2 regions of the Sphingobium sp. FG125 genome follow, and region 2 is predicted to be linked to the other one. Evidence: riboswitches for the same ligand, from Rfam matches in the RefSeq annotation. Region 2 holds a riboswitch; the other holds the start of a gene.
What was found. Region 2 has a riboswitch for thiamine pyrophosphate ahead of ACODSR_RS02050 (TonB-dependent receptor). Riboswitches for the same ligand answer to the same signal wherever they lie in the genome.
Positions count from the first base shown of each region.

Region 1: another riboswitch for thiamine pyrophosphate. It lies ahead of thiC (phosphomethylpyrimidine synthase ThiC); the one in region 2 lies ahead of ACODSR_RS02050 (TonB-dependent receptor).

Region 1 covers NZ_JBMDKQ010000004.1:68,553-75,359, forward strand. The annotation lists gene ACODSR_RS05030 (circularly permuted type 2 ATP-grasp protein) at 1-2,052, opposite strand, end outside; gene ACODSR_RS05035 (transglutaminase family protein) at 2,150-5,509, opposite strand; TPP riboswitch at 5,648-5,757, shown strand; gene thiC (phosphomethylpyrimidine synthase ThiC) at 5,801-6,807, shown strand, end outside.
Region 2 covers NZ_JBMDKQ010000002.1:56,015-62,821, forward strand. The annotation lists gene ACODSR_RS02035 (aldehyde dehydrogenase) at 1-1,137, opposite strand, end outside; gene ACODSR_RS02040 (MFS transporter) at 1,331-2,539, shown strand; gene ACODSR_RS02045 (carbohydrate porin) at 2,549-3,721, opposite strand; TPP riboswitch at 3,916-4,043, shown strand; gene ACODSR_RS02050 (TonB-dependent receptor) at 4,034-6,178, shown strand; gene tenA (thiaminase II) at 6,193-6,807, shown strand, end outside.

The sequences.
Region 1 (6,807 bases), on a different contig from region 2:
ATAGCGGGTGCGATAGCTGATCTGGCTGTCATTGAGGTCCAGCAACACGGTGAGGTCGTCCGCGCTCGCGCCATCGCTACCGAACAGGCCGAGCAGGCGGCAGCCATTGATCGCCCGCTCCATCCGCCGCCCCATATCGTGGAAGCGCCAGCCTTCGGTCCTGCCCATATTTTCCGCCGCCAGCCCCGACAGCGCCGAAATCCGCTCGATCATGCGGGACGAGGCGTCGAGCAGGGTTTCGGTCACCGCGCCGTCGAAGGTTGGCAGAGGCAGGCGCACCAGCCGCCAGAAATCGCTGGCCAGCCGGTCGCGCAGCCCTTCGCCGATATTGCCGACGCTGGCCATGAGCGCGCGGACGCTGCCCGACTGGCGCGCATCGCCGAGCGCGGTAGCACAGAGCGGGCCGACCGGGCCACCGCCGTCGCGGGCGATCGCCCCCCACAGCACCAATTGCCCCACCAGCCGGTTCATCGTCGGCGACGCGACCGAGGGGCCAAGGTCGGCCTCGATCGAGCCGCCGACAATGGCCCGGATCAGCCGCAGCGTCATTTCTGTCCGCTCGATATAGCGTCCCAGCCAATAGAGATTGTCCGCTGCCTTGGCCGGGAGCATTCCGCCGATTCGCCGGATCGCGGGCGCACCGCCGCCAAGCAGCGTGTCGGGCGGCACCGGCTGGCTGTCGACCACACACATATCGGCGGACATTTCGCCCTTGCCCATCAAAGCCGCGCGAATGTCGCCATGGCCCGCCAGCCGCGCGAAAGCGCCAGGCATCACCCGCCACTGGCCCTGCGCGTCGCGCGCCACGAATACGCGCAGGGTAAAGGGCAGGGGGGTCAGCCGTCCGTCGACCACTGCCGGGGTGGTGGAGAGTTTCACCACCTCCTGCCCGACATAATCCATCGGCCGCCGGTCCATCGCCGCTGCCAGCGTGGCGCGCTGCCGGTCGTTCAGCGCCGATCCGGGGGTGAAGCGCGCATCGGGCAGGCCCGCCACATCCTGATCGAAGGCGGAGCCGACGACCAGCCGGTCCAGCCGGTCGCGCACATAGGCGCGCTCCTCGCCCTGGCCGCACCACCAGGTTGCGATATTGGGCAGGATCAGGTCCGCGCCCAGCAGCGCCTTGCTCAACTGCGGCAGGAAGGCGGCAAAGGCGCGCGATTCGATCACGCCAGCCCCCGGCCAGTTGCTCAGCACCAGCCCGCCGCGCGCGCAGGCATCGAACAGGTCGGGCACGCCGATGCGCGACTTGCTGTCAAACGCCAGCGGATCCATGAAGCGGCTGTCCATCCAGCGCCAGAGGCCATCTATGCGCTTCAAACCCTGGATCGTGCGGACGAATAATTGCCCGTCGGTGACGATCAGATCCTCGCCCTCGACCAGCAACAAGCCCAGATAGCGCGCGAGATGCGCCTGTTCGGCATAGCTCTGGTTGAAACGGCCCGGCGTCAGCAGGCCGATGCGCGGGTCGGATCGTTCGCAATCGGCGGCCAGCCCCCGGCGCAGATCGTCGAAAAAGGGTGCCAGCCGCCGCGTGTTCATGGCGCCCAGCAGATCGCCGGTCGCACGCGACAAAGCGAGGCGGTTTTCCAGCGCATAGCCCACCCCCACCGGGGTCCGCACCCGATCGGCCAAAACCCGCCATTCGCCTGCCGGACCACGGCCAATGTCGGCGGCGTAGAAATGGAGGTGATGGCCGCGCGGCGGCGGGGTGCCGGTCATGACCCGCCAATAATGCGGGCTGCCGGTGATGACGCTGGCGGGCAGCTTGCCATCGCGCACCAGCGACTGGCTGCCATAAATGTCGCCGATCACCTGCTCCAGCAACTCGGCGCGCTGGGCCAGACCCTGTTCGATATGCGCCCATTCGCCAGCGTCAATCAGCATCGGGATCGGGCCGAGCGGCCAGGAGCGTTCCTGTTCGTCGCCGGTCAGGCGGAACGCCATGCCCAGGTCAATCGCCTGCCGCGCGACATTGTCCGCCAGCATCGCCGGATCGCCCTGCGCCTGTGTGGACAGGCGATCGAACATCGCGCGCCAGCGCTTGCCCATGGCGGGCGACGCACCGGCAAACAGATCGCCCGCCGGTGCGGTGGCCAGATAGGCGTCGGCCCAGTTCAGTCTTGTATCCGCGTCCACCAAAACGCCCTCAAGCGCCCGGATGCCTGAAGCGCAGGTCCAGCGTCATCGGGAACTCGCCCGCCGGTTCGGCAGCGGGCATGTCGACCGGGCCGGGGGTGTGGCCATGGTCCTGAAAGCGCGCCTTGCGCCGCGCTTCGGCTTCATAACCGTTGATCGGCAGCGTGTCGTAATTGCGTCCGCCCGGATGCGCGACATGATAGACGCAGCCGCCCAGCGACCGCCCGCTCCAGCTGTCCAGCACGTCGAAGGTCAGCGGCGCATTGGCGGGCAGGTTTGGGTGCATACAATTGGCCGGTGCCCACGCCTTGTAGCGGACGCCGCCCACGCCTTCGCCCGGCACGGCGGTTGCCGTCATCGGCACCTGCCGTCCGTTGCACGCAACGATATGCCGTCCGGCGACCAGACCCGTGGCGCGGACCTGCAACCGCTCGGTCGAACTGTCGACATAGCGCACCGTGCCACCGATCGCCCCGGTTTCGCCCAGCACGTTCCAGGGTTCGAGCGCATGGCTGATTTCCAGCCCGACGCCACCCGCATCGACCGTGCCATGGATGGGGAAGCGGAATTGCCGCTGCGCCTCGAACCAGTTGGGGTCGAAATCATAGCCTGCGCCGCGCAGGTCGGAGAGGATTTCCAGAAAGTCCGCCCAGACGAAATGGGGCAGCATGAAACGGTCATGCAGGGTCGTCCCCCAGCGCACCAGATTGCCCTGCTGCGGTTGCCGCCAGAACCACGCCGCCAGCGCCCGGATCAGCAATTGCTGCGCCAGGCTCATCCGCGCTTCGGGCGGCATTTCAAAACCGCGAAACTCCAACAGCCCCAGCCGTCCGGTCGGGCCATCGGGCGAAAACATCTTGTCGATGCAGATTTCGGTGCGGTGGGTGTTGCCGGTCACATCGACCAGCAGGTTGCGGAACAATCGATCGACCAGCCATGGTGGCGGCGAAGCACCTTCCCCCGCGAACGGATTGGGCACCTGCGCCAGCGCGATCTCCAGCTCGTAAAGGCCGTCATGCCGCGCTTCGTCGATCCGCGGAGCCTGACTCGTCGGCCCGATGCACAGGCCGGAGAAGAGGTAGGAGAGCGAAGGGTGCCGCTGCCAGTAGAGGACGAAGCTTTTGAGCAGGTCGGGCCGCCGGATGAAGGGCGAATCCGTCAATGTCGGCCCGCCCAGCACGATATGATTGCCCCCGCCGGTGCCGACCGACCGGCCATCGACCATGAATTTGTCGGCGGTCAGATCGCATTCGCGGGCATAGGCGTACAGCTGTTCGGTGATCGCGACCGTCTCGTCCCAGCTGGAGGCGGGATGGACATTCACCTCGATCACGCCGGGGTCGGGCGTCGCCTTCAACACCGCGATGCGCGGGTCGGGCGGGGGCGAATAGCCTTCGATCCGCACCGGAATCCGCAGCGCTTCGGCTGCCGCCTCTACCTCCGCGATCAGCTCCAGATAATCTTCCAGCGCCTGCACCGGCGGCAGGAACACCGACAGATAATGGCCGCGCGGCTCGACCGTCACGGCGGTGCGGACGGCACCCTCGATGATGACCTGCTCGACCCGCTCCTGCGCGGCCATGCCGCCTTCGGGTCCCGCGACCCGCTGCGACTGTTGCGCACGCACCTCCTCGACATTGGCCTGTTGCACGACCTGCGCCCGGAAATCGGGCAAAGGTTCGCGCGGCTCACTGGTGTCGCGCGGGTGGATATAGGGATAATCCGACGGCGGCACATAGGGCAGGGAGCCGAGCGGTAGGCGGTAACCCAGCGCCGAATCCCCCGGCACCGCGAACAGCTTGCCGCGCCGCAACTGCCAGATTTCGCTCTGCCAGCGCGGCTTTGTGGTCTGCGATTGCCAGCGCTGCACCGGCAGCACATAGCCGACCGGCTGGTCCAGCCCACGCTCGAACGTCTTGACCATCCGCGCGCGCGCTTCGGGGTCGCTGATCTTGGGATCGTCGGTGGTGGCGTTGATCGGCAGTTCCGATTCCTTGATCGACCAGACCGCCGGGTCCTCGAACACCGCATGGGTATATTCGTCGGAAAAGCCCATATTGGCGGCCATATGGCCCAGGAAGGCGCGGGCGTCGTCAGGCGTGACCGTGCGCGCGCCATCGGGCGCATCGTCGGGCGCGATCAGGCTTTCATCGTGCCAGATCGGCGTGCCGTCGGTGCGCCAATAGACCGCATAGGCCCAGCGCGGCAGGCTTTCGCCGGGATACCATTTGCCCTGCCCATGATGCAGCAGGCCGCCCGGCGCGAATGTGCCACGCAGCTTGCGGATCAGCCGGTCGGCATAGGCCGCCTTGGTCGGGCCGACCGCATCGCCATTCCATTCGCCCGCGTCGCCGCCATCCACCGCCACGAAGGTCGGCTCGCCGCCGATGGTCAGCCGCATGTCCTGGGCTGCCAAATCCGCGTCGACCTTCGCCCCCAGCGCCATCACCGCGTCCCAGCGCTTGTCGGTAAAGGGCTTGGTGATCCGCACCGCTTCGGCAATGCGGGACACGGTCATCGCGAAATCGAAATCGACCTCGGCGGGTTCGGCCATGCCGCTGATCGGCGCGGCGGACTTGTAATGCGGCGTCGCGCACAGCGGAATATGCCCTTCGCCTGCAAACATGCCGCTGGTCGCGTCCAGCGCCACCCAGCCCGCGCCCGGCACATAGGCCTCTGCCCAGGCGTGCAGGTCAACGACGTCTTGGCTGACCCCCTTTGGTCCCTCGATCGGCTCGACATCAGCGACCAGCTGGATCGAGTATCCCGACACGAAGCGCGCGGCAAAGCCCAGCCGCCGCAGCAATTGCACCAGCAGCCAGGCCGAATCGCGGCACGATCCTGTGCCGATCTCCAGCGTCTCCTCCGGCGTCTGGACGCCTGCCTCCATGCGGATGACATAGCCGACCTGTTGTTGCAGGCGGCGGTTCACCTCGACCAGAAAGTCCACGGTGCGGCTCTGATAACCGTCATATTGCGCCACCATCGCCTCGAACATCGCGCCCTGCGGCTCCACGTCGAAATAGGCGGCCAGATCGGTTTTCAGCTGATCGTCATAGGCGAAGGGATAATTTTCCGCATAGGGTTCCACGAAGAAATCGAACGGGTTGATGATGTCCAGATCGGCGAGCAGGTCGACCTCGATACTGAAATGATCGACTGGCTCTGGAAAGACGACCCGCGCCAGCCAGTTGCCGTGCGGGTCCTGCTGCCAGTTCAGGAAATGCCCCGCCGGTTCGATTTTCAGCGCATAATTGGGCACCTTGGTCCGGCTGTGCGGCGCGGGGCGCAGGCGGATAACCTGTGGGCCAAGCCGGATCGAGCGGCTGTAGCGATAGGCGGTGCGGTGGTGGAGCGCGGCTTTGAGCATGGCGCGGATCAAACGCTACCCCCTGTTGCAATGCAATATGCAAATGATTTGGCGGGCAAAGAATCTGCGCGGACACGGCTCGCCCCGGCGATGCAGCGACAAGCCACTGGACCCCGCGCGCGAAACCCCTTACCCTTCCCGCCATCCCCGGGGGACCGTCCGCAGACGGTTGAGAGGCGGCTTTGTGGCCGCGACCCGCTGAACCTGATCCGGCTAACACCGGCGTAGGGAGGGTAAGCGCGCACTCACACCGCCCGCATTCTCTCTCTTTCGCTGCAAGGAGAGTGACTTATGGCAGACGTCCCCGCCCGTACCGAGATGCCCGAAGCCGAAGGCTTCATCCGCCGGCAGGCGGCAATGAACGTTACGACAGGCGCAATCCGTGGATCGAAGAAAATCCATGTCGGCCCGCTCAGGGTTGCGATGCGCGAAATCACGCTGGAGCCGGGCAGCGGCGAAGCACCGGTGCGGGTATACGACACGTCCGGTCCCTATACCGACCCCAATGCGCAGATCGACATCATGGCGGGCCTGCCCCAGCTGCGCCGCGACTGGATATTGGCGCGCGGCGATGTGGAGGAATATGATCCCCGCGAGGTAAAGCCCGAAGATAACGGCCTCAAAGGCCCCGACCGCTCCGGCGGCGTCGCCCAATTCCCCGGCCTCCATCGCCGCCCCTTGCGCGCGAAGCCCGGCGCGAATGTCAGCCAGATGCACTATGCCCGTCGCGGCATCATCACCCCGGAAATGGAATATGTCGCGGAACGCGAAAATCTGGGCCGCGCGCGCCTCGCTGAATATATCCGCGACGGGCAGGATTGGGGCGCGGCAATCCCCGATTATGTGACGCCGGAGTTCGTCCGCGACGAAGTGGCGCGCGGTCGGGCGATCATCCCCAGCAACATCAACCACCCCGAATCCGAACCGATGGCGATCGGCCGCAATTTCCTGGTCAAGATCAACGCCAATATCGGCAACTCCGCCGTCGCCAGCGATGTCGCGTCCGAAGTCGACAAGCTGGTCTGGTCGATCCGCTGGGGCGCGGACACGGTCATGGACCTCAGCACCGGTCGCAACATCCACGACACGCGCGAATGGATTTTGCGCAACTCGCCGGTCCCGATCGGCACCGTCCCCATCTATCAGGCGCTCGAAAAGGTCGGCGGCGTGGCCGAGGATCTGACCTGGGAGATTTTCCGCGACACGCTGATCGAGCAGGCCGAACAGGGCGTCGATTATTTCACCATCCATGCGGGCGTGCGCCTCGCCTATATCCCGATGACGGCGAAGCGCGTCAC
Region 2 (6,807 bases):
GACATTGGCAAACAGGGTCGGCTCGATGAAAAAGCCCTTGTTCATATGGGCGGGGCGATTGCCGCCGGTGACCAGATCGGCACTTGTCCGGCCCAGCGCGACATACTCCTCCACCCGCTCCAGCTGGCGCTTCATCGCCACCGGGCCAAGCTGGGTATCGGGCGCATAGCTATGGCCGATGCGGATACCCTGCATCACTTTGGCAATGGCGTCGGCCAGTTCGTCATGGCGGTGACGCGGCACGATGGCGCGGCTCAGCATGGCGCACACCTGCCCGCTCATGATGGTGATGGTGTTGCCCAGGATCGCGGCGGCAACTTCGATGGGAAAATCGTCACGGACGATCGCCGCCGACTTGCCACCCAGTTCCAGCGTGCAGCGCGCGACCCGCGACGCGCACACTTCGCCGATCCGCTTGCCCGCCAGCGTCGATCCGGTGAAGGTCACCTTGTCGATACCGGGGTTGCGGACCAGATGGTCGGACGCATCGCGCCCAGCCGCCACCAGATTGACGACGCCCGCAGGCACGCCCGCAGCCTCGGCCGCTTCGGCCATGATATAGGCCTCCAGCGGGGTTTCGGGCGATGGTTTCATGATGACGGTGCAGCCTGCAACCATGGCATAGGCGACTTTGGCCGACATGATGCCATAGGGCGCGTTCCACGGCGCGATCGCTGCAACGACGCCTGCGGGTTCCTGCGCCACGATGGCGGTGTGAACCTGGCTTGATGGGCGCTTTTCGACGAAGGGAAAGCTGTCGGCATAGCCCGCGATCGCCATCATCGTCATGGTCGCGCCGCCGGTCATGATCGGCGCGAAACTGGCGAGACCACCGACCTGCGCGGTCCAGGCGGCGGCGAGTTCAGGCGCGCGCTTGCCCAGCTCCTCCCCCATCCGCCGCACGATCGCCCCACGATCGGCGGGTGCCATGATCGACCATGGCCCGTCATCGAATGCATTGCGCGCGGCAGCGACTGCCCGGTCCATATCCGCTTCCGTGCCATCGACGACGCGGGCGATGACCTCCTCGCTATTGGGCGAGACGATCTCGATCATCCGGTCGCCCGTCGATTCGACCCAAGCGCCGCCGATGAACAGCTTGTCGGGATGGGCGATATGGATGTTGTCGGGAACCATGGTCTATCCTCTTCCTGGCCGGCGCTGCACGCCTTGTCAGCGACATACTATAACGAACGTTATGATTGCCGCAAGCCGTTCCATAGGCTTTTTTAGCGCTTGACAGTCCAGGTCGGGCCAACTCTATTATATCATTCGTTACGATAAAATGAGAGGAATGCCGATCCATGACCCGCCCGCTGGAGCAGGCCGAGTGACCAGCGACGCGATGGGTTTTACGCCACGCCTGATCCTATCGCTGTTCCTGTGCGGTCTGGTGCTGTTCATCGACGGCTATGATCTGGCTGCGCTGCCGCTGGCGCTCCCTCACATCGCAACGGCGCTCGACATTCCGCCCGCCCGCTTTGGTTTTGCCCTGTCGGCGGTATTGCTGGGGCTGGGAGTCGGCGCGGTCCTGCTGGCACCGCTGGGCGACCGCTTCGGCCGCCGCCGGACCATCATCCTCTCCGTCGTCTGTATCGGCCTGCTGACCATGGCAACCGCTACCGGAACGAGCATAGGCGGCTTCATCGTCTGGCGCTTGCTGACCGGACTGGCGCTGGGTGCATGTCTGCCCAATGTCACCGCATTGGCCGCGATCTGGGCACCACCAGGGCGACGCGCAAGCACGTTGACGATCGTATCGCTCGGCATTTCCTTTGGCGCGATCGCCGCGGGTTTGATCGCGCCGCCGCTGGTCGCGCTGGGCGGTTGGCGCGCGCTGTTCCTGTTGCCGGGTGCCGCGACATTAGTGCTTGCCGTGGCCCTTTTTCTGCTGTTTCCGGCGGAACAGAAAATGGCGCCATCGGCTGGCAACCGGGCCGTCCGCCCGCTTGCCCGTATATTGCGCAAACCGTTACGGTTCCCGACCGTCATCTTTGCATTGCTCTATGGTATCAATGCCTTCGGCCTCTATCTTATCACCAGTTGGGCACCAACCATATTGCCCCAGGCTGGCTTTACACTGGATCAGGCGGCGCGCTCGATCACCATCATCCAGTCCGGCGGCTTGGTCGTTGCTCTCGCGCTCGCTTGGCTGATCGATCGCAATCATGCCGTGCTGGCGCTGGCGGGTGCCTATGTCACGATCATTGTCGCCTTCACCCTATTGGCGATCCTGCCCGCTGACCCTTTGTCGTGGAACATGCTGCTGCTGGTCGCTGGCGGCGGCATTGTCGGGGTGCATCTGTGCATCATGGCAGTCGTCACCGGCAATTTTCCGCCCGATTGCCTGGCGACCGCCATCGGCTTTGGCGTTGCCGTGGCTCGGATCGGCGCGATCGGCGGCCCACTGGCCGGTGGTTGGCTGATAGGCCACGGCGCAGGGCCGAGCCAATTTTTCCTGTTCGCCATCCTGCCCATGGCGCTTTGCCTGCTCATCACATTGGCCCTGCCCGCCGCGCGCCGCGCTGGCCAGCCTTGAGACGGGCGGTCAATCGATCAGCCGGAACCCGACGGCAAAACGCAGCCCGACCACCCAGGCGTCGCGGATGGACGGGTCGGCGGCGGGATTGCGGACATATTGCATATTGGGCTGCACGGTGAGCCAATGGGAAAGTGGTGCGCGATAGGTGACTTCGGCAACGGATTCGGAACGGCCTGCACCACTGGCGCGGCGATAGTCGACCGATGTCGTGGCGGTAATGCCCGCCAGACCTAGTTCATCCTCCGGTCGCCCGGCCAAAGCGCCTTTCCATTTCACGCCCAAGCTGGCGAACCGGTCGAATATGTTGAACCGCCCGCTCGACGTGCCAAGGCGGAAGAAGCCATCGATCCGCCTGTCGCCATCGGTCATCAGCGGCATCTCGCCGCGCAGATAGACTCCGGCATTGCCCTGGCCCCGGCTTCCGTCCCACGCATCGAAGGTCGCGGTATAATGCCAGTGACCCAGCAGCAGCCGCGCGCCAGCGACAGGCGCTTCCAGTTCACCGATCAGCAGCGCGCCGTCGCCCTTGCCCAGCTTGATCGCGGTGCGGGCGGGATGATCGGGATCGCCCGGCACCCCGTCCAGCACGGCGGCGCGCACGGCCCAGCCCTTGGCCGGTCGCCATTCGACCCGCGCCGCCAGCGATGTCGAAGGGAAGATCGACGGACCATTGCGACCGGTCAGCGAAATATCGCTACCAATGCCATGGGCGCTGCCGACGAACACACCAGCAGCGTCGAGCGAATCAAATTCCGAATTGAGATCATACAGGCCCGCGCGCAGCGACAGGCCGGGCGCGACCATCTGGTCGATCCACGCTTCATAGAGTTTGAACGCCCGCGTCCCCGTCTCGATATTGCTGACGGCATGGGCGTCACCCACCGCATTGGAGATCGACGCGCCATTATTGTAGATGCCATAGACATGGGCTTGCGCCCCGCGCCAGCCCAGCGTCGCCTCCAGATCGGCCTCTAGCACAATGTCGAGATTGTCGAGATAGCGTGCGCGCCGCTTCACCCCGCCCGCCACATTGCCCATCACTTCTCCGGTGTAAGTGATCTCCAGCAACAGCGGTCCCTGTTCCTCGTCAATCTCCCCCGCCGCATGGATATGCGAATGCGGGCGCGACGGCATCGCCTCGCCCGCCGCAGCGGCCAGCAGCAGAAAGGGGGCGATCATCACCATGGCACGGACTGGAAGTGTGGGGGAGACATGATAATGGCCACATTAGCCCAGCGCGACATCATCGAAAGCCGATCCATCGTCGCGCACGCCATAGCTGACTGAATATCACCCCGGTTTCGGCAGGAATATGCGCTGTCCCCTCAGCGATCATTTGACGCGCGCGCTTCGACGCCATAGGCGACCACCAGTTTCAACCCACGGGGTGTCCTGGCGCTGTCAGGGCTGAGAGGCGGATCGGGCGCAGGGGGCGTCCAGTCGGCAAACCCGCGAACCTGATCCGGCTCACACCGGCGGAGGAATAGGGATATGCGTTTTTACGCCATTACATCGCCTGCCATTTCGATTGCGCTGCTGCTGGGGACCGGCATCGCCCATGCCGATGACAGCATCGTCGTTACCGCACGTGGTCGCGAGGAGGCCGAAATCCGGGTGCCGGACACGATCGCCGTCTATGGTCCCGCCGCCATCGCTGCGCGCCGCCTGGCCACGATCGATGATTTCATCGCCGCGACGCCGGGCATCTTCATCATCAATGATCAGGACCCTGGCACCAACCTTATTTCCGTCCGTGGCATATCCACCAACCGCAGCCAGTCGCCTTCCATCGCCTATATCGTCGATGGGCTGGCGTTGGCCGATTCGGAATTCTTCACCCTGCGCCCCTATGATCTGGCGCGGGTCGAGATTTTGAAGGGACCGCAGGGCGCATTGTTCGGCCGTTCAGCGTCGGGCGGTGCGATCGCCATGACGACCAACGATCCCGGCCCGGACTGGGGCGGTGAGGCAGCGGTCGGCATCGGCAATGGCCTGACCTGGACCGCCGATGGCGTGGTCAATGCCCCGGTGTCGGATCAGGTGCAGCTTCGCCTGTCCGGTTCCTACCGCAACAGCGACGGCTTCATCCGCAACAGCTTCCTCGACAAGAAGGTCGATGGCAGCATCAGCCGCAATCTGCGCCTGAAGGCCAAGGTCGCGCTCAATGAAACCGCCACCTTCCGCTTCCGACTGGGCTGGGCCAATGAGGAAGGCGGCGCGGCCTATATCTCGTCGGGCAACGTCACGGGCCTTTATGGCGGGCGACTGTCGGGCGCGGCACTGACCAACCCGTTCGGCGACTTTGAAGGCCGGGCATCGCGGACCTGGTGGGGCGCGCAGGCCAGCTATGAGCAGGAAGCGGGCGACGCGCTGCTCTTCACATGGACTGGCGGCTATGACGATTATCACAAGGATTTCGTTGAGGAACTGGATTTCCGCAACGACAAGCCGCTGATCTTCTTTGGCGTGCCTGCCTTTCCAGATGGTATTCAACCCATCGCACAACCCGTTGATATCAAGGCATGGACCAGCGAAACCCGGCTGACGTCGCGCGGCGACGGGCCGCTGCGCTGGCATGTCGGCCTGTTCTACCAGCGGCTGGAGCGCGACCGCACCGATGATTTCGGCCCGCTGCTGTTCGGTGGCGAAGCGTTCCGCGCCGAAACCCGATCCAGCCAGATCGGGATTTTCGGGCAGGCCAGCTACGACCTGACGCCCCAGGTCGAAGCGACCCTCGCGCTGCGCTATGATCGCGACCAGCGCAAGGAAGATACGGTCGGCACCGCCAGCGGCACGACCATAGCCCAGCGCGCCCGGACGTTCGAGAAATGGCAACCCAAATTGTCCCTCGCCTGGCGCCCGACCGATCATCTGACCGCCTATGTCACCGGCGCGATCGGCTTCAAGGCGGGCGGCTTCAACCCCCTGCCCGGCCCGGCCGACGTATGGCAGGCGGTGTTCCCGGCAGAAACCACCCGGTCGATCGAGGCGGGGGTCAAGGGCGAGAGCACGGATGGTCGCATCCGCCTGTCGCTGGCCGGGTTCGTCACTGACTATGACAATTTCCAGAACACCGTATTCCTGGGCAATTCGGTCGTACTCTCGGTGCCGCAGGTCGATGTCCACGGCATCGAGGCATCAGCGCAGGCGGCGCTGGGCGCGGGCTTCAGCCTGGATGGCGGACTGGCCTGGACCCACAGCCGCACCGGCACCTATTTCACCCCCAACCCCACACCAGAACCCGGCGAACCCGCCATCCTCGACATGAGCGGCCAGCGGACCCCCAACGCGCCGGACTGGACCGTCAATGGCGGCCTAGGCTGGCACGGCGCGGCTGGTCCGGCAACGGTAGATGTCCGGCTCAGTGTCGCCTATGTGTCCCGCGTCGATTTTGAGATCGACAATATCCTCCATTCGCCCGGCTACACCTCAGTCGACGGGCGGATCGGCGTCAGCCATGGCGCATGGACCTTCGACCTTTGGGCGAAGAATCTGCTCGATAAACGTTGGGCAATCTCGGCGTTCGGACAGCAGCAATTGCCGCTGTTGCTCGGCCTTGGTCCCAATGGCCCGTTCGACAGTTTCACCATCAATACAGGCCGCCAGTTCGGCGCCAGCGCATCGGTGCGCTTCTGACAAAGGACATAGCGATGGGCTTTTGCGATGAGATCTGGGCGGACGTCGCCCCGCTGCGACAGGCGATCCTGGTCCATCCCTTCCTGACCGCGCTGGCGGACGGCACACTGCCGCGCGACAGTTTCCAGCATTATATCGTACAGGACAGCCTCTACCTCGCCGAATATGCCCGCGTGCTGGCGATCGCCGCAGCCCGTGCGCCCAGCCCTGCCGGGCGGCTGGAATTTTCCGATGGGGCCAAGGTCGCGGTGCAGGTGGAGGAAGGTCTGCATCAGGCCTTCTTCGCACAGTTCGGCGTCACAGCGGCCATGGCACAGGCCGCCGAACCGACCCCGGCCTGCCTTGGCTATACCAGCTATCTGGCCAGTCTCGCGGCGACCCGCAGCTATGAGGAACTGATCGCAGGCATCCTGCCCTGCTTCTGGGTCTATTGGGAGGTCGGCTGCGCCATCAAGCCGCGCGCCACCAGCCCTAACCCCTATGCGCCATGGATCGACACCTATGCCGATCCCGGCTTTGGCGAAGCGACCGATCGCGTCCGCGCGCTGGTGGACGAAGCCGCCGCCGCCACGACCCCGGCCTTGCGCGAAGCCATGATCCGCGCCTTCCGCAACGCAACCCGTTATGAA